DNA from 2 places in the Mesorhizobium sp. M1088 genome. Region 1 is predicted to be linked to the other one. Evidence: predicted binding sites of a transcription regulator. Region 1 holds the regulator's gene; the other holds the start of a gene.
What was found. Region 1 encodes LexA, which represses DNA repair genes until DNA is damaged. Its sites were predicted from a motif close to TGTTCNNNNTGTGTTCNG; they were not measured.

Region 1 (11,695 bases):
TTCGCCATATGGCATTTCCAGCGCGTGGCGCCGCTCAGCCTGTTCGCCAATCTGGCCATCATGCCCATCGTCTCACTGGTCGTCATGCCCTTCGCCGTTCTCAGCGCGCTGGCGATGCCGTTCGGTGCGGATGGCCCTTTTCTCTATGTCATGGGCAAGGGGCTGACGGCGATGATCGCCCTGTCCGGGTGGATCTCGGAGCGCTCGCCGATCGATGCGGTCGGGCTGATTTCGCTGAGATCCGTCCTTCTGGTGACGATCGCCCTCGTCATTGCCAGCATGGCGACGACGTGGTTGCGGCTGGCGGCACTTCCTTTTGCGCTCGCCGGCTTGCTGACGACAACGCAGACACGCATACCCGACGTATTGGTCTCGGAGGACGCACGGCTGGTCGCGCTGCCGATCGGCAGCGGTGAACTCGCGGTCAACCGGGCACGCCCGAATGAGTTCACCATCGACAACTGGAAACGCGCGCTCACATCAGAGGCTATCGTCACGCCGGAAACACCTGGAAAGAACGACCCGCAATTCGACATTGCCGATCCGGCCGACCTACCGCCGGGCATGCCGTTCATTTGCACGGACGGCCTCTGCCTTGCCAGGCATCCATCCGGCGCGATCATCGCGCAAGCCAAGGACCGCGATACTGCGCGGCCAGCCTGCGCCTTTGCCAGCTTGATCGTCATCGACGACGCCACCGCCCATAACCCCTGCTACTACGACCGGCTGGTCCTCGTCGTCACCAAACGGCAACTGGCGCGCGCGGGAAGTGCCGCCGTCTATTTCGATCCACAAGCGGCAACACGCGCCGAGATCCGCTTCGCCGTCGAAAAATCATACCGGCCCTGGCACGTGCAGCGGAAATTTTCACGCGCGGCACGGGGCCTGCCGCCATACCGCCGGGCCGACAACCCCAAAGCCGGCGCCAAGGGCGGAGCTCAGTAGCGGCGGATCAGTCCGACGAGCTTGCCCTGCACCTTGACCCTGTCTGGTCCGAAGATGCGCGTCTCGTAGGCCGGATTGGCGGCTTCCAGGGCGATCGAGGCGCCCTTGCGGCGGAACCGCTTCAGCGTCGCTTCCTCCTCGTCGACCAGTGCCACCACGATCTCACCGGGGCTCGCCGTATCGGCATTGCGGATGATCACCGTGTCGCCGTCGAAAATGCCGGCCTCGATCATCGAATCGCCTTTGACCTCGAGCGCATAATGCTCGCCGCCCATGATCATATCCGGCGGCACCGAAATCGAATGCGTCTGGTGCTGGATGGCGTCGATCGGCACACCGGCAGCGATGCGGCCCATCACCGGGATCGAAACGGCGGCGACGACATCGTCGTCATTTCCGGCTGCGGGCACGCGCGACGATGTCGGCTTGCCTTGCCGAGGGGCGCCTTGCCCAAGACTACCCTGGATGACACTCGGCGAGAACTTGCGTGCCGCATTGAGGCCGGGGGCGATCGAGTCAGGCAGGCGTAGCACCTCCAGCGCACGGGCCCGGTTGGGCAAACGGCGAATGAAGCCGCGCTCCTCCAGCGCCGTAATCAGCCGGTGGATTCCGGATTTGGAAGCCAGGTCGAGCGCTTCCTTCATCTCGTCGAATGAAGGCGGGATACCGCTTTCCTTCAACCTTTCGTGGATGAACATAAGCAGTTCGTGTTGTTTGCGTGTCAGCATAGCGACCCCCAACAGAATCAGAAAAACAAACCCAGAACAAACACTATCTGTTCCAGTTGTGTTCCGCAACTGTTTAAAGTTTAATGAATGCGTTAAGGCTCGGGAAACAAACGACGTCCCCTACCGGCGTACCGCATTTTCACCGCCGCGAGCCTCATCGCCTTGATTCTGCTTTCGTTTGCGCCCTTCTGGCCTCCTAGAAGGCGGCACTGGCATCGGCCGTCGGTCGGCAAAAGGCACGGAATTGAACCCGTATCGACTGTGCGGTTTGGTCAATGCACCGTGAACGAAACGAACTCAAAACGCCAACCTCGGGTTAAGTCCCGGTTTCCACCGCCTGGTCAGGCTGCTTCTCGCCGGTGGAGCCTTGCTGCGCGCAACCAAGTAATGGAAGAACAGTCGATGCGTGTCCGGCGTTGCGTTGGATCTTGGGGGAGCAGACAAATCATGACAGGAATTCCCGATCTCGTGGCCATAAAGGCGATGGATGCCGCGGATCCGCTGCGCGCGATGCGCGACCGCTTTGTGTTGCCGCAAGGAGTGATCTATCTCGACGGCAATTCGCTAGGAGCTGCTTCACGTGCCGCTTTCGATGAACTGCACAAGGCCGCGACCGAAGAATGGTCGCATGATCTCATCCGCGCATGGAACACGGCCGGCTGGTTCAACATGCCGCTTGAACTTGGCGACCAGCTCGGGCGCCTGATCGGGGCCGCGGCCGGCCAGACAGTGGTCTGCGACACGACATCGGTCAATATCTACAAGCTGCTGCACGCCGCCATGGCCATGCGACCGGAGCGGCAGGTCATCGTCGCCGAGGGCGATAGTTTTCCGACGGACCTCTACATGGCCGAGGGTGTGGTTTCGACGCGAAAAGATACGCTGCTGCGCCTCTCGGGAGTCGACGCGCCGACCATCGAAGAGCTGATCGACGAACGCACCGCTGTGGTGCTGGTCAACCACGTCAACTATAAGTCGGGCGAACTGCGCGACATGCCGGCGCTGACGCGCAGGGCTCAGGAAGCCGGGGCGATGATCGTCTGGGATCTCTGCCACACCGCCGGCGCGATGCCAGTCGAACTCGACAAGGCAAACGCCGATTTTGCCGTTGGCTGCACCTACAAATATCTGAATGGCGGCCCGGGCGCGCCTGCCTTCATCTATGCGGCTGAGCGGCATCTTTCCGACATCCAGCAGCCGCTCACCGGCTGGTGGGGCCATGCACGGCCCTTCGCCTTCGAGCCAGGCTATGCGGCCGGCACCGGCATCCGCCGGTTTCTGTGCGGCACGCAGCCGGTCTTGTCGATGCGCACGCTGAAGGGCGCGCTCGACATCTGGAACGATGTCGACATGACGGCGGTGCGCAAGAAGAGCATCGCGCTGGCGGATCTGTTCATCGAGCTTGTCGAGGCAAAGTGCGGCACTTACGGGCTCACGCTCGAAAGCACGCGCGATGGGGAAAAACGCGGCAGCCAGATTTCATTCATGCATGAGCATGGCTACCAGGTCATGCGCGCGCTGATCGAACGTGGCGTGATCGGCGATTTTCGCGCGCCATCGACCATGCGCTTCGGCTTCACCCCGCTCTATGTCGGCTATGCCGATGTCTGGCAGGCCGCCAAAGTGCTTGAGGACATCCTGCACACCGGTGCGTGGAAGGATGCGCGCTTCGCCATCAAAGCAGCTGTCACTTGAGATTGATGCGAGAGCTGGAATCGTGAGGCTGGCGACGACGCGCCGCGCGATGCTTACGGCTACGCTGCAGGGCCATATGCCAGGGAGGGCGCAGGGTGTTCGAACGTCACATTGCCGATTGGGACAACGCCTATGCCAACAGCGCCAACATAGCCGGCAGCGATCGCTGGCCGGCGGCCTGGATCGAGCCCGCGCGGGTTTTCCGCGACGTGCTTTCGACCGAGGGCAGGGCGCGGCTCGACATGGCCTATGGCGACAATCCACGCAACCGGCTCGATCTTTTCCTGCCGGCCATCAAGCCCAAGGGACTCGTGGTGTTCGTTCATGGCGGCTACTGGATGGAATTCGACAAGAATTTCTGGTCGCATCTTGCCGCTGGCCCTGTTGATCGCGGCTATGCGGTGGCGATGCCGTCCTACACGCTCTGTCCGCAGATACGCATTGGCGGCATCGTCAAGGAAGTCGGCGCGGCGATCGGCAAGGCGGCGGCGATCGTTGCAGGGCCGCTGATGCTGACCGGGCACTCGGCCGGCGGCCATCTTGTTAGCCGGATGGTTACGGCGACGACGCCGCTGGCGCCCGAAGTCGTCCGGCGCGTTCGTCATGTAGTGTCGATCTCGGGGGTGCACGATTTGCGCCCGATCATGCGCACCGGCATGAACGAGACGCTGGCGATCGATGAGGCCGAGGCGCAGGCCGAAAGCCCGGTGCTGCTGCGCCCGATGGACAAGGCCCGCCTGACCTGCTGGGCCGGCGGCGGCGAGCGCGCTGAATTCCTGCGTCAGAGCGCGTTGCTGGCCAACATCTGGATCGGCCTGGGTACCGCGACCAGCTCGGTGGTCGAGCCTGACCGGCATCATTTCAACATCATCGACGGTTTGGCCGATCCAGACCATCCGCTGACCCGGACCTTGATTTCGGAGTGAGGCAGGTTCAGCGTAGCATCAGTACGTCGCAGGGGGAGCCCGCCGCCGCGGCAGGCGCGAACGGCGCGCGAACGATCAGCCCGTCGGCATCGGCCAGCATTTTCAGCATCGAGGAGTCCTGGATGCCGAACGGCGTCGCCACGAGCGTACCGGCGTCATCAATGACAACAGCCCGCACATAATCTTGCCTGAGATCGTTGGCCGGCATGGCGGCACCGAGCCGTGCCCGACGTATATCCTGCTGAAAGGCGCGGCCGCCGAGCCGCGCCAGCAGCGGCTTCAGGAAGAGCTGAGTGCAGACCAGGCTTGCCACCGGATTGCCGGGCAGGCCGATGCAGCGAATGTCTCCCAGCCGCCCGAACATCAGTGGCTTGCCCGGCCGCATGGCGATCTTCCAGAAATCGAGCGTCATGCCTTGCCCGGTCAGCACCTCATGGACGAAGTCGTGGTCACCGACCGAGGCACCGCCCAGCGTGACGATGACGTTCGCGCCAGCCTTCACGGCCTTTTCAACCAGCGCAGCGATCGCCTCCCTGCGGTCCGGCGCGATGCCAAGGTCGAGCGCGCGCGCACCGACCGACTGTGCGGCAGCGGCGACACCATAGGCGTTGGAGGAGATGATCTGGTCGGGGCCAAGATCGCTGCCCGGCGGCAGCAATTCGTCGCCGGTGGCGATGATGGCGACCAGCGGCCGTTTGACCACGCGCACCTCGGGGTGATTGGCCGATGCCGCCAGCGATAAGGCCGCCGGGTCGAGCAGGCGGCCTTTGGGCAGCAGGACATCGCCCTTGGCGAAATCGAGCCCGAGGCGGCGGATGTTGCGCCCCTGCACCGTCGGTTCCGTCACTTCGACGCTGCTGCCACCGAGATCGCGGGCGTTCTCCTGGATGACGATAGTGTCGGCGCCTTCGGGAAGCGGTGCGCCGGTAAAGATGCGCACGGCCTGCCGCTGCTGCACCGTTCCGGCAAAGCCGCGTCCGGCCGGCGCCATGCCGACCACCGAAAGCCTTGCCGGTACGGACGCGATATCGGCCGCCCGCACGGCATAGCCGTCCATGGCGGAGGCGTTGAACGGCGGCTGGGTGCGGAGCGCCACAACCGGCTCCGCCAGCACGCGGTCGGCGGCATCCAGCAGTGCGACGCGTTCGCCCGGCAGCGCTGCTGCGCCGTCCAGCAGGCGCTCGAGCGCCTCGGCAACTGGGACCAGCGCCATTATCGGCCTGCCTCGGTGGCCCCGTCTCCGGTGATCTTGTAGTCGCCGGATTTGCCGCCGGTCTTTTCGACCAGCCTGATGCCGGAGATGACCATGGCGCGGTCGACCGCCTTGGCCATGTCGTAGATGGTCAGGCAAGCGACCGAGACGGCACTCAGAGCCTCCATCTCAACGCCGGTCTTGCCGGTGACGCGGGTCAATGCTGTCACCTTCAGGCCGGGCAGCGCGGCGTCCGCCTCGATATCGACAGATATCCTGGTCAGCAGCAGCGGATGGCAAAGCGGGATCAGTTCATGCGTCTTCTTGGCCGCCATGATGCCGGCAATGCGCGCGGTGCCCAGCACGTCGCCCTTCTTGGCGTCGCCGGCGAGGATCATGTCCAGCGTCTCGGGCCGCATCGCGACAAAGCCTTCTGCGACTGCCGTGCGCACCGTCACAGCCTTGTCGCCGACATCGACCATGTTGGCTTCGCCCTGCGCGCCAAGATGGGTGAGGGTGGCCGCCATCCCTCAAACGGCCTCTGCCGGCGCCTTGCCCGTCAACAGCAGGCGCGTTGCCGCGGCCACGTCCTGCTGGCGCATCAGGCTCTCGCCGACCAGGAAAGTCGCAATTCCGCTCTGCTCCAGCCGGCGGCAATCGTCGTGCGAAAAGATACCGCTCTCGCTGACCAGATGGCGGTCGGCCGGCACCATCGCTGCCAGCCGCTCCGAGGTCTGCAGGCTGGTTTCGAAGGTCCGGAGATTGCGGTTGTTGATACCGATCAGTCGCGACGACAGCTGCAGCGCGCGTTCCATTTCAGCCTCGTCATGCACTTCGACTAGCGCGTCCATGCCGAGCCCGAACGCTGTCGCTTCGAGTTCTCTTGCCAACTCGTCGTCGACGCTGGCCATGATGATCAGGATGGCATCGGCACCCCATGCCCTGGCCTCGTAGACCTGATAGGGGTCGAACAGGAAATCCTTGCGCAGGGCAGGCAGCTCGACGGCAGCGCGCGCAGTGGTGAGGAATTCGGGCGCGCCTTGGAAGGAGGGTGCGTCGGTCAGCACCGAAAGGCAGGCGGCACCGCCCTTCGCATAGGCCCTGGCCAGCGCCGGCGGATCAAAATCGGCGCGGATCAGGCCTTTGGATGGGCTAGCCTTCTTGATTTCGGCAATCAGCGCGAACCTGCCGGATTTGCGCTTTGCTTCAAGGGCGGAAAGAAAGCCGCGCGGCGCGTCGGCATCCGTCGCCCGTGCCTTGATCTCAGCCAGCGGCACGCGCGCCTTGGCCGCCGTGATCTCGTCGCGCTTGTAAGCCTCGATCTTGCGCAGGATGTCGGACATGGTTTAACCGTTCGAAATCTCGATCAGCCTGTCGAGCACTTTCAGCGCGCGGCCGCTGTCGATGGCCTGCGCCGCCGTTACCATGCCGTCGGCGAGGGTCGTCGCTGTGCCGGCCACCACCAGCCCGGCGCCGGCATTCATCAGCACCGTATCGCGAAAGGCGCCGGCGGCGCCGCCCAGCATGTCGCGCAGTGCCTGGGCGTTGTGGGCGGCGTCGCCGCCGCGCAACTCGTCCTTGGTGTGCCGCTTCAGTCCGACGGCTTCCGGGGTCAGCGTAAAGCTGCGGATCTCGCCGCCGGCCAATTCGGCGACAAGTGTCTCGCCGGTGGTGGTGATCTCGTCATAGCCGTCGCCATGGACGATCCAGGCATGGTCGGCACCAAGTTCCTTCAACGTTTCTGCCACCGGCATGATCCATTCGGGCAGGAACACGCCGACCATCTGCCGTCTGACACTCGCCGGATTGGAAAGCGGCCCCAGCAGGTTGAAGATGGTGCGGGTTCCGAGCTCGACCCGGGTCGGGCCGACATGCTTCATCGCCGGGTGATGCGCCGGCGCGAACATGAAGCCAACGCCGGCCTCGTGGATGCAGCGGCCGATCGTCTCCGGAGGGATGTCAATCTTGACGCCCAATGCGATCAGCACATCGGCGGCGCCGGTCAGCGAGGACAGTCCGCGATTGCCGTGCTTGGCGACGGGCACGCCGCTGCCGGCGATGACGAAAGCGGATGCGGTCGAAATATTGACGCTGTGCGAATTGTCGCCGCCGGTGCCGACAATGTCGATGGCACCCTCGGGAGCTTCGACACGCAGCATCTTGGCGCGCATGGTGGCGACGGCGCCGGCGATCTCGCTGACGGTCTCACCGCGCACGCGCAATGCCATCAGGAAGCCGCCGATCTGGCCGGGGGTAGCATCGCCGGACATGATGATGTCGAAGGCCTCGCGCGCCTCCTCGAAGGAAAGAGCGCTGCCGGCGGCGACCTTGGCGATGTGGATCTTCAGCGCGCTCATCTGGCCAAGGCTTGGGTTACGGCCGCCTGATCGATGCGGACGTCATATTGCGTCTGCAACTGCGCGACCAACTGGTCGAGCAGGTCGTCGGACATGCCCGAGGTGAAGGACTTCTGTGCGTCCTGGGGCACTGAGCTGGCATCGGCCCCGGCAGGCTCGAACACCTCGGCAACCTTGAACAGGATCTGTCCGTCGCCCGTAGGTGAGGGGATCAACCCGGTGCCGCCTTCGCCGACGCCGAACATCGCGGCGGCGCCTTCCTTGCCGAAATCGACGTCGTCCGCATCGCGCTTGACGCCGCGCTTGGTCTGCTTTTCGAGCTTGAGCTCACCGGCGATCACCTCGAGCGTGACGCCAGCCTTGAGACGCTTCTCGAGCTCCTGTGCTTTTGCGGTGAGCCGTTTGGTGGTCTCCGCCGCGGTCCAGTCGGCCACGACCTTCTGGCGGACTTCGTCCAATGTGCGGTCGCGGGCAGGCGTGATCGCGCTCACGTCGTAGAAGACGAAGCCGTTATCGGCGGTGGTAAGGCCTTCATTGTCGGTTCCGGGTTCGGATTCGAACACCGCCTTGATGAGTGCCGGCGATTCCGGCAGGTCTTTGACGATGCTTCCATCCGGCCGTTGGCCGGTGCGGTCGATGGCATCGATGGTGACGACCTTCAGCTTCAATTTGGCGGCTGCCTCGGCGAGCGAACTGCCCGAGGCGCGTGTATCCTCGTAATTGTCGTGCACGTCCAGCAAGATGCGGCTTGCCTCGCCCAGTGCCAGGTCCTTGCGGATCTGCTCGGACACTTCGGCCAGCGGCTTCACCACTTCGGGCTTGATGTCGGTGACGCGCAGCAGAACGGGACCAAAGGCGCCCTGTACGACCGGGCTGACCTCATTGACGTTCAGTTTGAAGGCAGCATCGGCGACCGCCTTGTCGGCGATCTTGTCCTTGGCCAGCGTGCCGAGCAGCGTGTCTGCCGGCGTCTTGCCTTCGGCAGCGACGATCTTGTCGAAGGTCGCGCCGGTCCTGAGCGAATCGAGCGCCGCCTTTGCGGCATCAGGTGTCTTGAACACAAGCTGCTCGATGGTGCGCATCTCCGGCGTGGTGTAGCGCGCCTTGTTCTTATTGTAGTCGTCGCTGACCTGTTGGTCGGTCACCGCGCTCAAATCCATGATGTCTTCCGGTTCGAGCCTGACATAGGAGAACTTACGGTATTCGGGAGCGGCGTAGGTTTTCTTGTTTTCCTCGAAATAGGCCGAAAGCGCGCTGTCGGACGGAGCTTCTATCGGTTCGACCAGCGATTTCGGCAAGGTCAGGTAGTCGATGGTGCGATCTTCGCCGCGATAGAGCGCGACCGCCTTGAAGAATGTATCCGGGGCCTTGAGGCCGTCCGAAACCGCCTCGACGATCTGCTGGCGGACCGCGACCTGGGCGCGGTTCTTCAAATAGTCTTCCGGCCGCATGCCGACCTGCCGAAGCAGGTACTCGAAGGTTCTCCTGTCGAAGGTTCCGGCAGGCCCTTTGAACGCCGGGTCTTCACGCGTCAGTTCGGCGAGCCGGTCCTTGGACAGGCCGAGGCCGAGCTTGCGGGCCTGCTCGTCGAGGACGGCACCCGACACGAGTTGCGCCAGCACCTGGTTGTCGATGCCGAGCGCCGTCGCTTGCTCACGGCTGATGCGCTGGCCGAATTGCTGCGACATGACGCTGAGCTGGCGATCGTAGGCGAGGCGGTATTCGTTGATCGAGACCTTGGTGCCTCCGGCCGTAATCACGGCGTCATGGCCGGCAAGACCGCCCATCAGCCGCCCCGAGATGCCCCAGATGGCGAAGCTCAACACCAACAATGACAGCAGCAGTTTCGCGACCCACGTCCCCGCCGCGCTTCTCAACATACCAAGCATGAGTACTTCCGATTTTTGCGCATTTCGCATGCGCCGAGTCTGAAACAAGCGCAATAGCGCCCTTCCTGCCCACTGTCGATTGCTTTGTGGCCTGATTTTGATAGTGAGGGCCAGCTGGAAATTGCCCGGAGAAACAAATCCCATGACCACTGGAATCCGCCCGCTCGTCGCCGGCAACTGGAAAATGAACGGCACCAGCGCCTCGCTCAACGAGATCAGGATGATCGGCAACGGCTTCATGAGTGGGCTCGACGCCGAGACCGAAGCGGTGGTCTGCGTGCCGGCGACCTTGCTTGCGCACGCCGCCGAGATTCTGTCGCGCACGCCGGTGCGGGCCGGCGGAGAGGATTGCCACACCAAGGAAAGCGGCGCCTATACCGGCTGCATTTCGGCCGAGATGCTGAAAGATGCAGGTGCCAGCCATGTCATCGTCGGCCATTCCGAATGCCGCGCCGATCGCAAGGAGGACGATGCCTTGGTCCAGGCCAAGGCCTCCGCCGCATGGCGCGCCGGGCTGGTGGCCATCATCTGCATTGGTGAGACAAGAGCCGAACGAGAAGCAGGAGCCACGCTCGACGTGCTGTCGCGCCAGGTCGCTGGCTCGGTCCCGCCAAACGCCACGGCTTCCAACACCGTCATTGCCTATGAGCCAATATGGGCGATTGGGACCGGCTTGACCCCGACCGCCGCCGACGTCGCCGAGGCACATGCGCATATCCGCGAAGAACTGGCACGGAAGCTCGGCAATACGGCGGCCAAGATGCGCATTCTCTACGGCGGCTCGGTCAAGCCGTCCAACGCCATCGAGTTGCTCGGCGTCAGGAATGTCGATGGCGCGCTGGTCGGCGGCGCCAGCCTAAAGGCGGCGGACTTCCTCGGCATCGCGGAAGCCTATCGAAACATCGCTTGATACAAGGGCTGGTTGCTGCATTTGAGCGGACGGCCGACGTCGAAATCGTTGCAAAGGACGCATTGCTTCCCATATTCCGGCCACGGGCTTGGAAATGCCGTCAAAGCATTGTATTGAGCCGCCTCCAAATCAGCGGCCGCACAAGGCCTTGCCAGGGTAAATTATGGAAACCGTACTGATCGTCGTCCACCTCATGGTCGTGCTCGCGCTTGTCGGCGTGGTGCTGCTGCAGCGCTCCGAAGGCGGCGGCCTCGGCATCGGCGGCGGATCGGGCTTCATGACCGCGCGTGGCGCCGCCAATGCGCTGACGCGGGCGACGGCGATCCTGGCTGCCGCTTTCTTCGTCACCTCGCTGACACTGTCGATCGTTGCGCGCTATGGCGAGAAGCCGATCGACATTCTCGATCGCGTGCCGGCGACCTCGGACGGAGCAGGCAAGGGCGTACTCAACCAATTGCCTGGAACCACGACGCCGACGCCGCCTTCAGGCACCACGGCGCCGACCCCGCCGTCCGGCAATGGCGCGGCAGCAACGCCGCCGGCAACCGCTCCGGCGACGCCGCCAGCGACAAACGGCGCCACCGCGCCGGCTACGCCGCAGGTCCCCAATCAGTAATAGGGCAACTTATGCCGCGATCTGTTGTCGTTTGAACACAGTCGCGGCAAATGCCGCACGATCATGAAGATTCGACTGCGCCTCACGCTTGAGGCGCTTCCGGCTAATCGATTATACGTTGCACGCGGCATTCTCGGCGTCCTTGGGGGGCGCCGGGCGACGCCGTGGGCAACAAGCATTGAACGATCGGATCTTCCCCATGCAGCTTCGCAGCTTCATTTTTGCCGGCCTTTGTGCCGTGCTCAGCCTAGGTGCGCCCGCTTACGCGGCCATGCCGACGGCAAACTCGGCCCACAAAGCCGCAACAACAACCGACGTCGTCAAGGTCGCTGCCAAAAGCGATGCAGCGCAATTGAAGCTTCTCAAGAAGAAGAAAGATCCGACGCCGGACGACCTTGCGCAGATCCGCAAGATCGAAGCCAAGATCGCAGCCGACA
Region 2 (11,695 bases), on a different contig from region 1:
GGCTGAAAAGCCGGCGCAGACCATCGAGACCTGCATCGCCTGCTCCTGAAACAGCGGCACGCCGAGCGTCTTGCCTAAAACGCGCTCCAGCTCCGGTGTTGGAAACGTCACCTCTTCCGTCCCGTCGCGCCGGCGAAGATAGGGATGGACCATGTCGCCCTGGATCGGGCCGGGTCGGACAATCGCGACCTCGATGACCAGGTCGTAGAAGGTTCGGGGCTTCATGCGTGGCAGCATCGACATCTGCGCGCGGGATTCGATCTGGAAGACGCCGAGTGTGTCGGCCTTCCTGATCATGGCGTAGGTGCGCGGATCCTCGGCCGGGATCGTCGCCAGGTCGAGGGCGATGCCCTTATGTTCGGACAGGAGATCGAATGATCGTTTCATGCAGGTCAGCATTCCGAGCGCCAGCACGTCGACCTTCATGAATTTCAGCGCGTCGATGTCGTCCTTGTCCCACTCCACGATCTGGCGATCCTTCATCGCCGCTGGCTCGATTGGCACGAGATCGTCGAGCCGGTCATGCGTCAGGACAAAACCGCCCGGATGCTGCGAGAGGTGACGCGGCGTGCCGGCAAGTTGCGCGGCGAGTTCAAGGGTCAGCCGCAGCCGCCGGTCGCCGAGATTGAGATTGAGCTCGCCGGCGCGCTGCTCATCCACTGCTTCGCCATGGCCCCAGACCTGCGAGGACAGAAGTTTGGTCATGTCCTCGGGCAGGCCGAGCGCCTTGCCGACATCACGGACAGCACCCTTGGTGCGATAGCGGATGACGGTGGAGCAAAGTGCTGCGTGATCGCGCCCGTAGGTTTCATAAACCCACTGCATGACGATCTCGCGCCGTTCATGCTCGAAATCGACATCGATGTCGGGCGGCTCGCGCCGCTCCTGCGAAACGAAGCGCTCGAACAGAAGGTTGTTGCGTTCCGGATCGATGGAGGTGATGCCAAGCACATAGCAGACGGCGGAATTGGCGGCCGAGCCGCGGCCCTGGCAGAGGATGTCCCGGCTGCGGGCGAAGCGGACGATCGAGTTGACGGTCAGGAAGTACGGCGCATATTTGAGCGTCTCGATCAGCCGCAGCTCGTGCTTCAGGATCTTGATCACCTTGTCGGGCAAGCCCTCGGGGTAACGGCGGGCTGCACCTTCCCAGGTCAGTTTTTCCAGCGCCTGCTGGGCGGTGAGACCCGGCATCGTTTTTTCCTCGGGGTATTGATAGGCGAGCTCGTCGAGCGAGAACCGGCAGCGGCCGGCGATTTCGGCGGTGCACGCCAGCGCCTCGGGGTAACGGCTGAACAGCCGCGCCATTTCATCGCCCGGTTTGAGATAGCGATCGGCATGACGTTCGCGCCGGAAGCCGGCGTCATCGATGGTGACGTTGTGGCGAATGCAGGTGACGACATCCTGCATCATGCGGCGGGCCGGCTCGTGGAAAAGCACATCGTTGGTGACGACGGTGGAGACGCGCATCGCGGCCGCCAGGTTAGCCAGCTCGTAAAGCCGGAGCTGGTCGTTCGGACGCCTGCGCAAGGTGAGCGCCAGATAGGCGCGATCGCCGAAAGCCTCGCGCAGCCGCCGCAGCCGGACGGCGCAAAGATCATCGGCTTCGTCCGGCACGAGCACCGCCATCAGTCCCTCGCCATAGGCGACGACATCATCCCATTCGAGATGACACTTTGCCTTGCCGGCCCTGCCCTTGCCGAGCGACAGCAGGCGGCAGAGCCGCGAATAGGCCAGTCGGTCGGTTGGATAGGCTAGGATCGACATGCCGTCGGCGAGATCGAGACGGCAGCCGACGATCAGCCGGACGCCTGTCGTTTTGGCCGCTTCATGCGCGCGCACGATGCCGGCAAGCGAATTGCGATCGACGACGGCGAGCGCCTCGATGCCGAGCAGCGCCGCCTGCGCAAACAGCTCCTCGCAGGATGATGTTCCACGCAGGAACGAGAAATGCGAGGTCACCTGCAACTCGGCATATCGGGTGGCGCCTGTCATCCGAAGATCCCGTGAATGAACCATTTGTGCGATCCGGTCGCGGCATCCTCCCCGTCGCCGGCACGGAAGACCCAGTAGCGTTCGCCGTTCTCATCCTCGACGTGAAAATAGTCCCTCACCGCCGCGAGCTCGGCGTCGCGCTTCCACCATTCCCCGAACACGCGTTCCGGACCGTCCGCCCGTTTCACGCGCCGGCGGACGCCGCGCCAGGTAAAGGTCACGGGCGGATGGTCGGGAAGAAGTGCTACCGTCTCGATCGGCTCGGGTCGTGGCAACAGCCGAGTTGGGCGCGGCCAATGGCCGGGCCAGCCCTCGCCGGTATCAGGCGCCATCGGCGCGATACGTTGAACCGACCGTTCGGGAACATCGCTCTGCACCGGGGCGAAGCGATAGAGCCGGTTCTCGCCGACACGGTTGGCGAGGATGTCGATCACATCCGACACATCGGGTTCGGGCGCCTCGGCGAGCGCGGAAATCATCTGCTTGGCCCGCAGCGGCTCGGCAACGGTCGCGGCAAGCCGCATCAGCTCGATGCCGAACCCTGGATCGATAGTTTCTATTTTATCTGTGAGAAGCCGGGTCAAGCGCTTCGTGTCACGCACCGGCATTGCAGTGCCGATACGGATCGCCTCGACGCGGTTATCGACACGGAAGAACAGAAGATCGAGCCGGCGTGCGCCAAGCCCTTGCGTCTCGAGTGAGGCGCATAGTTCGGCGACCAGCTTGCCGGTATAGCGGGCGATGGTCTCTGCCGCGCCGATCGGCTCGGCAAAATTGCGGCGTACCTCGACGATTTCCTGCGGTCGGATCGGTTCTATCGGTTCATTCACCCGCCCGAACGCCTGGTCAAGGCGGCGACCGGGTTCCGGTCCGAAACGCAAGGCGAGCGACGCGCGTGGCGTAGCGGCGAGGTCCGCAATTGTCTCGAAGCCGAGCCGACGCAGACCATCGATCGTCACGGCGGGTAAGCGAAGCGCCGCGATCGGCAAAGGCTGGATCGCCTGTGCGATCTCACCAGATGGAACCACAAGGATCTGCCGCGTGCCGAAGCGCGCCAGCGCGTGGGCTGCACCCCATGTATCAGCGAACGCGGCACGCGCGGCTAGACCGGAGCCGCCAAGTCGCTCCACCATATCGGTGAGCATTGCCGCCTCGCCGCCGTGCAGATGGTCGGCGCCGGTCGTATCGATCACAATGCCGTCCGGCGCATCGGCAGCGACGATCGGCGCATAGCGACGTAGCGCCCACAGCGCCAACCGCTCGAGCGCCATGGCGTCGGCATCGGGCTCGGCATCATGGACGATCAGGCCCGGGACCAGCGCCTGTGCCTTGCTCGCCGGAATGCCTATGCGCAGGCCCGCTGCGTGGGCTGCAGCATCAGCGGCAAGCACGACACGGCGGCGCCCGTCACGGCCGATGAGGACGAGCGGCGTCTCAGGCGGAGGCGCGGCGGCGCCCGATTTCCTTCTGAAGCGGTCTGTCGGCCACATCGGAAGGAAGAGCGATACGACCCTTGGCATCGCAAGCCTCCACTATGAAATCTGCACTCTCTCCTGCACGGCATCGGATCAGTTCAACGTGCCAGCGCGCCCGTCCAATCCCCGGCACCGGCAATGGTGTCGACGGCAGGACCGACACCCGCCAGCGTGTCTCGGCGGCGGTTGGCTGCTCAAAATCCGTTGCCTCCGTCTGCCGACGCCAGCGGCGAATGGCGATGCCGATGGCGCCGGAGCTTTCGGCGGCAAGCTGCAGCCGCCGTGAGACCGTCATCGAAAGCCGGGCAATCTCGGCAACGACAGCGCCAAAACCGCCGCGAAGACCCTCTTCGAAACAGGCGAGAACGGATTTTTCGTCGCCGGCTTCGACATAGATTACCCGTCCCGGAGGAAGGCCGGCCTGTTCGATTGCAGGCGCGAAAAGATCGGGCCGGGTAACGCACCACAGCACCTTGCCCACCGTGCGCGCGGCAATACCGGCAGCGAAGAGTGCCGCGGCTGCGCCATCGACGGCGCCATTGCCACCGCCTGCGACCTCGTGCAGACCGCCAAAAGCCAATCCCCCTCCCGGCAGAACCCTGTCAATCGCGGCCACTCCGAACGGCAAAACCGTACGCTCGCGTGCATTTCCGCCTTCGAGGCGCGCGATGCGTTCTCGAAGGTCGGAAATGGCAGCAGGGGGCGCCGATACACTCATCTGACCCTTGAAACGCGGAAAGCCTGTTATATGTTCTACATTTGTTCTCGTCTTGGTTAAGAGGCAACCGGGACAATGTCGTGCCCCTGCGGAAGGAGGCATTCGAGGCTCTCGGATAGTCCAGAGCGCGGGCCATAGGGCCATATACTTCAATGCGAAAATGCGAGTTCCGTTTGTGGAGTTTGGGCGCCGCGGATGTCCGAAAATTGTAGCATATTTCGGACATGCCCAAAGTTAAGCCCGATGCCGATCTTCGCTCGCGCCTGTTTGCCCGCATTGAGTCCAAACCCGACGAGGTCTGGACCCCCGGCGACTTCGCCGATCTCGGCGCACGCGCCGCCGTCGACAAAACCCTGCAGCGCCTGGCAACCGCCGGGGAGCTGCGCCGGATCGACCGAGGCCTCTATGACCGGCCGCGCACGAACAACCTGACTGGCCGCGCCACCGTGCCGGATTATCGCGCTGTGATCCGCGCCGTCACGCGCCGCGATCGGGCGCGCGCCGTCATCGATGGAATGACGGCCGCCAACGACCTCGGCCTGACGACCGCCGTCCCCGCCCGGATAGAAGTGCTGGTCGATGCGCGGTTGAAGCCAATCAAGCTCGGCACGCAGGAAATCCACTTCAAATACGCTGCCCCTAGCCGCCTCTATTGGGCGGATCGGCCGGGGATGCGGGTCGTCCAGGCCTTGCATTGGATGCAGGACATGCTGACCCAGAAGGGCGAACGGAAGCGTATCCAGGCGACGTTGCGCCGCGTGTTTGCCGACCCAAAGCACGGCGAGGCCATTCGCGAGGATTCTGCGGGCCAGTCTCTCCGCCGTGCCGATCTGGATGCAGGAGTTCCTCCGCGAAATCCTGAGGGCGGACCCGCACGAGGCGAAGCCATGAGTACCGATGCTTACCGCCAGATCATCGCGGCATCCCCACGTGACCGGCTCGACCTGTTCCTCGCCACGGCCAATCGGATCGGAGCTCCGGTGGGCAATGTCGAAAAGGATTTCTGGGTCTGCTGGACCCTCAATTCGCTCTACCACGAACGGCCTGAGGGGGAGCCGCGGATGGTCTTTTCCATATCGGGGATGACGCTTGCCAGCGTGTGGCCGTCATAAGGATTGCCGGGCAGTGCCTTTGAATTCCGTCCCAGGCGCCGATAAGCAATCGACTAAGCAGATGGGGGTCACGAGCGCGGTCAACACGGCCCTTCGCTTGGTCGAAGGCGAATGCCGCGGCGAGCTCCTCGGTCTTGCGGCGATATCGCTCGACAAACCAGTCATGTGCGGGATGCTCGGGTGCGGACGACTCGGCCGACAGGATTGCGAACAGCCTGAGTATTCCTGGGCGTTCGAGGCCCGAGCGGGCCCGCTCCAGGGTGGCATGCGCGACTCCGTACTGCGCGCGGGCAGCGCCAAAATCGAACATCTCGTTGCCATCGGTCTTGTCCGCACGCTCAAGCACGGCTTCGAGAGTTCAAACTTCGTCCCGAAGTGGTGGACGATGCTGGTCAAGCTCAAATCCAGCTCACGAGCGATGTCGCGCAACAGGGCGAGGCAAAAAGACCTCGGGGTGATTAAGGACGAAGCCCATGTCCGATAGGCCCGCAGCGGACTTCTCTTCAGAAGAGGTCATTTCGGTCATATCCTAGCGGGGCAGCAGATTGGTGGCGGCGAGATCGATCACCTCATCGCCGCGACCGCTCATCACGGCGCGGATCATCCACAGGCCGAAGCCCTTCATTTCGGCGCTGGTGATCGTGGGCGGCATGGACAGCTCCTGGGTGGCGCTGACGACATCAAGCAGGGCCGGTCCGTCATGGGCCAGAATGTCGGCGACTGCACCGGGCAACTCGCCCGAATCCTCGACGCGGATGGCATGGATGCCCATGGCCCGTGCCATGGCGGCAAAGTCGGGATTATCCAGCGACACACCGGTTTCGAGAAACCCGCCCGCTTTCATTTCCATGGCGACAAAGCCCAGTACGCCATTGTCGAGGATGATGATCTTGACCGGCAGATTCTGCTGGCGCAGCGTGATCAGGTCGCCCATCAGCATCGAGAAGCCACCGTCGCCGGCGAGCGCGACCACCTGGCGGCCGGGCTGCGCCGCCTGGATGCCGATGGCTTGCGGCATGGCATTGGCCATCGAACCATGTGCCAGCGAACCTACCAGCCGGCGCCGGCCATTCATCTCGAGATAGCGGGCCGCCCAGATGGTGGGCGTGCCGACATCGAAGGTGAACACGGCATCCTCGGCTGCCAGGTCACTGACCACCTTGGTCAATATTGCGGATGGATCGGCCCGCGCCCTGCGGTGCCCGCGGCCAGATCATCGAGCCCCTTGCGTGAAGCGGCGTAGCGCTTGAGCGATTTATCCAGATGGGCCCGGTCTGTGCGCGCCGGCACATGGGGCAAGAGCGCGGCAATCGTCAGCCCCACATCGCCGACCACGCCGACGTCGAGACGTACCCGGCGCCCCAGGTTCTCGGGTCGAATATCGACCTGGGCTATTTTGCATGTAGACGGCAGGAATTGCTTGTAGGGGAAGTCGGTCCCCAGCATGACCAGCAGGTCGCAATCGTGCATGGCCTCATAGCCCGAGGCAAAGCCGATGAACCCGGTCATTCCCACGTCATGGGGATTGTCGTATTCGACATATTCCTTGCCGCCCAGGGCATGGACGATTGGCGCTTTCAGGGCCTCGGCCAGCGCCATCAGCGGCGCATGGGCGCCGGCACAACCGCGACCGCCGAACAGTGTCACCTTGCGCGCCTCGCCGATCAGTTGCGCCAGCGCCTCGATGTCGGCATCGGCGGGGTAAACCTGGGGCAGAGACGGCAGCAGACTTTGCCGGCTGGCGACAGCGCGAGCCGGGGCGTCGCGCAGGGCGACGTCGCCGGGAATGACCACGACGGCAACGCCGCGCATGCCCACGGCAGCGCGAATGGCTTTTTCGAGCACATATGGCAGCTGGCTCGGATCAGACACCAGTTCGCAATAGTGGCTGCATTCGGCGAAAAGGTTCTGCGGATGTGTTTCCTGGAAATAGCCGCTACCGATTTCAGTGGTCGGAATCTGCGCCGCGATCGCGAGTACCGGCGTGCGGCTGCGATGGGCATCAAACAGACCATTGATCAGATGCAGATTGCCCGGGCCGCATGACCCCGCACACACTGCGAGTTCCCCGGTAACCTGGGACTCCCCTGCGGAGGCAAAGGCGGCAACCTCTTCATGCCGAACGTGGATCCATTCGATCTCGTCATGGGTCCGCAAGGCATCGGTAAACCCGTTCAGACTGTCGCCAACCACGCCATAGATCCGTTTCACGCCGGCGGCGGCCAGTGTCTCGACCATCAGTTCAGCAACATTCCTGCTCATGGCAAATCGTTCCGGCTCGGTGGCCGCGCATAGCGGCGGCGTGGTGAAAGGTCAGGCCCTCAAGGGGCAGTGGCGCCGGACTGGCCGGCACCACCGTGCAAAGTCAGGCGCGACGGTTGGATTCGTAGAGGAACCACACGCGGCGCTCGGTTTCGTCGATCCAAACTTCGATCAGGCTGGTGGTCGCAACATCGTTGTACTCATCGGCAGCACCGTGGCAGGCCCGCAAGATCACGAGCAGCTGCTGGTTGTCGCTGGCCAGTTCGGCCAGCATGTCGCCGGGGGTAACGAAGGCGGCATCATTGTCGGCAATACGCTGTGTGCGGGCAATCTGGCCGATCGAACGCAGGGTGGTGCCACCGAGCTTGCGGGCCCGCTCAGCGATCACATCGGTCATGGCAAAGATTTGGTCGCCCTGCTCGTCGAGCATCAGGTGATAATCGCGGAAATGTGGCCCAGACATATGCCAATGGAAGTTCTTGGTCTTGAGATAGAGCGCGAACGTATCGGCCAGCAGGGCCGTCAGGGCGGCCGAAATATCATGGCTGGCGTCATTGCCCAGGTCGGTGGGGGTAAGCAGGGGTGCGGTCAGGTTGCTCATGTTGAATTCCTTCTGGTTGGGTAGGCGTTTGAAAGGGGAACGGCGGCTAGATCACGGGGTCGATGGGATTGGTGCGCGGCACGAGGAGCGGGTCGATCTCTGTGAAGGGAAAATGCGGCAACTGGTCTTCCGCAATGCCAAAGGACTGCGCCAGCACGCTGCGCGGAAACACATTGATCAGCGACCGGTAGCCGACGTCCCCGGGCGATACCTGGTCAAAGAAGATCAGGGCGTGGAACGTGCCCGCTCCGATATTTTCGATGTGGTGGGGATAGGCCGGCGGGATGAAATACACGTCGCCCTGCGTCACCGTGTAGGTATCGATCTTTCCATCCGGATCCAGAATGGTCATGCGGGCGGTGCCCGCCGCGACATAACCCATTTCGGCGGTCTCAGGATGCCAGTGCGGCTCGCGCGCGCCCCGATCGGTTATCCGTACCGAGAACATGGCAATGTCGCGCAGCGCTGGCCAGAGGGCGGCCTTGGTCGTGTGGGCGGTGCCGGCCGGGAAATCGATCTGCGGCGGCGTGGCCTCAACGCTATACTTGTAAGCATTGACATGGCGCGCCTGGCCCTCGACCAGGGTGTGGCCCTGCACAGCAACGATCTCAAGGTCAGCCTGCTGGCGATCAAAGTCCTCGAAGGCAGCGCTGGGCAGGTCATAGGTATTGCCCAGAACCGCATTGCTCATGGCGCCGAAGGCGGCCTTTAGGCCGAAGTCTTCGGGATGTTCATGGGAAAAAGCGAGGACGAACTCGGCAGGTTCGCTGCCGATGTTTTCGATACTGTGCATCGCCCCGCTGGGCACGAAGAACATCTCGCCCTGGCCAACCACAAAACTCTCACGCTGGGCGTGGTTGGCGGCGATGGTGATGAGTGCCTCGCCGCGCAGGCAATAACCCAATTCGTGCGCATTGGCGTGCCAGTGCGGCTCGCGCACCCCGTTTGGAGCCAGGCGCAACCCACGGATCGACAGGCCTCGCATGATCGGCAAATCGCCTGCATCTACATGGGTTATCGAACCCATCGGGCCGTCGAACCGTGGCTGGCCCGATAGTGTTGCAACGTGGCGGCTGGTGCTCTTGGTCATGGTCATCGTCTCATCCCCTCCTGGTTTCAAACCCGATGGCCACAAATTACGGCGGCCCCACTCAGCGCACTATCGGACCCTGGTTTGGCCGGCTCATACGTGCGTATAGGGCGACGGCTTGCGGTCGCTGCGGCTAGGTTCTGGCCAGCTATTTCCGAGCGGGGCGCTGCGCGCGCCCAGGAGCATGTTGATGCTGACCAAGAACGACGCCAGCGCTGCGCAACGCAGCGACACGGGACTATCGGTGATGCTGGCGCTCGTCGCCGGCTATGTCGATGTCTGCACCTTTCTGGCATTCGCGGGCTTCTTCGTCGCCCAGGTGACAGGCAGCTACGTCGTGGCTGGATCAGGCCTCTTCGGCGACGGTGACGGTCTGGGCGTCAAGGTGCTCGCCATCCCCGTTTTCCTCCTCGCTGGCATGATGACCACCGCCATCGTTCGACTATCCGGACCGCGTCAGCACCTGGCGATGGTCGGCTCGCTCGGCCTTGAGGCCGCGCTCCTGTGCGGCCTCACCATTGCGAGCCTGCACGACGGCGCGGACCCCATCACGGCCGGGCCGGCCCTGTTTGGTCTGGCGGCGATGGGCCTCCAGAGCGCGACCGTGCGCCTGCTGCTCCCCAGCTCGGCCTCTACCAATGTCATGACCAGCAATACCACCCAGATGGCGATTGAGCTTGTCGACAGCTGCCGCAGCCGCCGGCCCACAGTCAGGCTGCTGCAGACCGGCAGTGTGATGCTGGCATTTCTCGCCGGCATCATCGCAGGCGCTCTCGCCCATCGCGTCGCTGGTCTCGCCTGCCTTGGCCTTGCGGCTCTGGCGCTCTGCGCGCTGGTGGCCCGCGAAATTCTTGTGGTCACCGCAAAAACGCGTCCCCACGCCGGAAGCCTATGATATGTCTCGGCCATATGTTCCGGCTGGGGGCACCATGTCACGCTATGCCTTTCTCGCGGCTATCGTTCTGGCCACAGGCATCTTCATCTTCGATACGCTGACACCGCTCAATATCGCCGTCGCCGTGCTCTATGTGGCCGTCGTCCTGCTGTCGCTCAACTTCACCAACCGGCGCGGTACCCTGCTGGTCGGAGCCGGCTGCATGGGCCTGACCATCCTCAGCTTTGCCATTACCCACAGTGCCGATTTCGAGGCCGGCGCCACAGCACGTGGGCTGTTCAGCCTGGCGGCCATCGGCGTCACAACCTTTCTGGCGCTGCGGCTGGCCTCGACCATCACGGTGATCGCCGACAGCGAACAGCGCTATCGCTCGATCTTCCGGGCGGCCGGCGTGGCCATTCTCGAGATGGACTTTTCGCCCCTCAAGGCGCGACTGGAGGCCCTGCGGGCCGAAGGCTTCACCAGCGTCGCGGCCATCGCGCGCGAAAGGCCCGATCTAATTGGCGAGGTCACTGGCCTGATGCGGCTGATCAATGCCAACGACCGGACGCTGACCATGTTCCGCGCCCCCACCCTGGCAGTATTTGCCCAGCGCCTGCCGTCGCTGATTCCGCCCGAGATAGCGCCATCGACCTGGCGACTTCTCGAGGCCATCTGGTCGGAACAATCCAGTTTCGAGACCGAAAGCGTGTTCGATACCGTCGACGGCAAGCGGCTCAATGTTCTGTATACCGTGGCCATGCCAACAGACCGTCCGGCGCTCGACAGGGTATTGGTCAGCTTCATGGACGTCACAGCCAGGCATCAGGCCGAGAACGATCTGCACCAGGCGCAGGCCGAGCTGGCGCACGTGTCGCGCGTGGCGACCCTGGGCGAACTGACCGTTTCGATTGCCCATGAGGTGAACCAGCCGCTGGCGGGCGTGGTGACCAATGGCGAAGCCGGACTGCGCTGGCTGCGGCGGCCCGAGCCTGATCTTGCCGAGGTTTCCGCCGCCATCGAACGCATGATCGCCGATGCGCGCCGCGCCAGCGAAGTGATCAAGCGTCTGCGCGCGCTCGCGAGCAAAGCCGTGCCACAGGCCGCGCCGGTCGATGTCAACGAGCTGGTGCACGACACGCTGGGAGTGGTGCAGCGCGAGATCGCCGGCCACCAGGTCAGCCTCAAGTTGGCCTTGGCGGATGGGTTGCCACCGGCGTTGGGCGATCGCGTGCAATTGCAGCAGGTGCTGATCAACCTGATCGTCAACGCCATCCAGGCCATGGCCGCGACAGGCACCACCCAGCGCGATCTGACCATCCGTTCGAGACCCACGGACACTGGATTGTCCGTTGAAATCACCGACACCGGCCCGGGGTTCAGCAGCGATGCCGCCGCAAAGCTCTTCACGCCCTTTTTCACCACCAAGGACGAAGGCATGGGCATGGGCTTGGCGATCTGCCGCTCGATCGTGGAGGCCCATGGCGGCACCCTGCGGGCCCACTTGCTTGCAGAGGGCGGCGCTGCGTTCGAGTTCAATCTACCTGCACATACGGAGACACAACCATGAC

Region 2: a site for LexA is predicted at 4,217-4,234, ahead of NKH49_RS26325 (ImuA family protein). Genes of this name have one in related genera too.

The regions. Positions count from the first base shown of each region.
Region 1 covers NZ_JAMYMO010000016.1:16,212-27,906, forward strand. Annotated here, with positions in the region: gene NKH49_RS19265 (ComEC/Rec2 family competence protein) at 1-945, shown strand, start outside; gene lexA (transcriptional repressor LexA) at 939-1,673, opposite strand; gene kynU (kynureninase) at 2,121-3,368, shown strand; gene NKH49_RS19280 (hormone-sensitive lipase) at 3,464-4,294, shown strand; gene NKH49_RS19285 (molybdopterin molybdotransferase MoeA) at 4,302-5,507, opposite strand; gene moaC (cyclic pyranopterin monophosphate synthase MoaC) at 5,507-6,013, opposite strand; gene trpC (indole-3-glycerol phosphate synthase TrpC) at 6,017-6,829, opposite strand; gene trpD (anthranilate phosphoribosyltransferase) at 6,833-7,843, opposite strand; gene NKH49_RS19305 (SurA N-terminal domain-containing protein) at 7,840-9,732, opposite strand; gene tpiA (triose-phosphate isomerase) at 9,875-10,642, shown strand; gene secG (preprotein translocase subunit SecG) at 10,806-11,258, shown strand; gene NKH49_RS19320 (L,D-transpeptidase) at 11,458-11,695, shown strand, end outside.
Region 2 covers NZ_JAMYMO010000032.1:37,578-49,272, reverse strand. Annotated here, with positions in the region: gene NKH49_RS26335 (error-prone DNA polymerase) at 1-1,992, opposite strand, end outside; gene NKH49_RS26330 (Y-family DNA polymerase) at 1,989-3,512, opposite strand; gene NKH49_RS26325 (ImuA family protein) at 3,427-4,185, opposite strand; partial or broken gene NKH49_RS26320 (DUF6088 family protein) at 4,410-4,883, shown strand; gene NKH49_RS26315 (hypothetical protein) at 5,311-5,781, shown strand; partial or broken gene poxB (ubiquinone-dependent pyruvate dehydrogenase) at 5,827-7,559, opposite strand; gene NKH49_RS26305 (Dps family protein) at 7,663-8,160, opposite strand; gene NKH49_RS26300 (cupin domain-containing protein) at 8,207-9,256, opposite strand; gene NKH49_RS26295 (YoaK family protein) at 9,441-10,145, shown strand; gene NKH49_RS26290 (sensor histidine kinase) at 10,180-11,694, shown strand; gene NKH49_RS26285 (response regulator transcription factor) at 11,691-11,695, shown strand, end outside.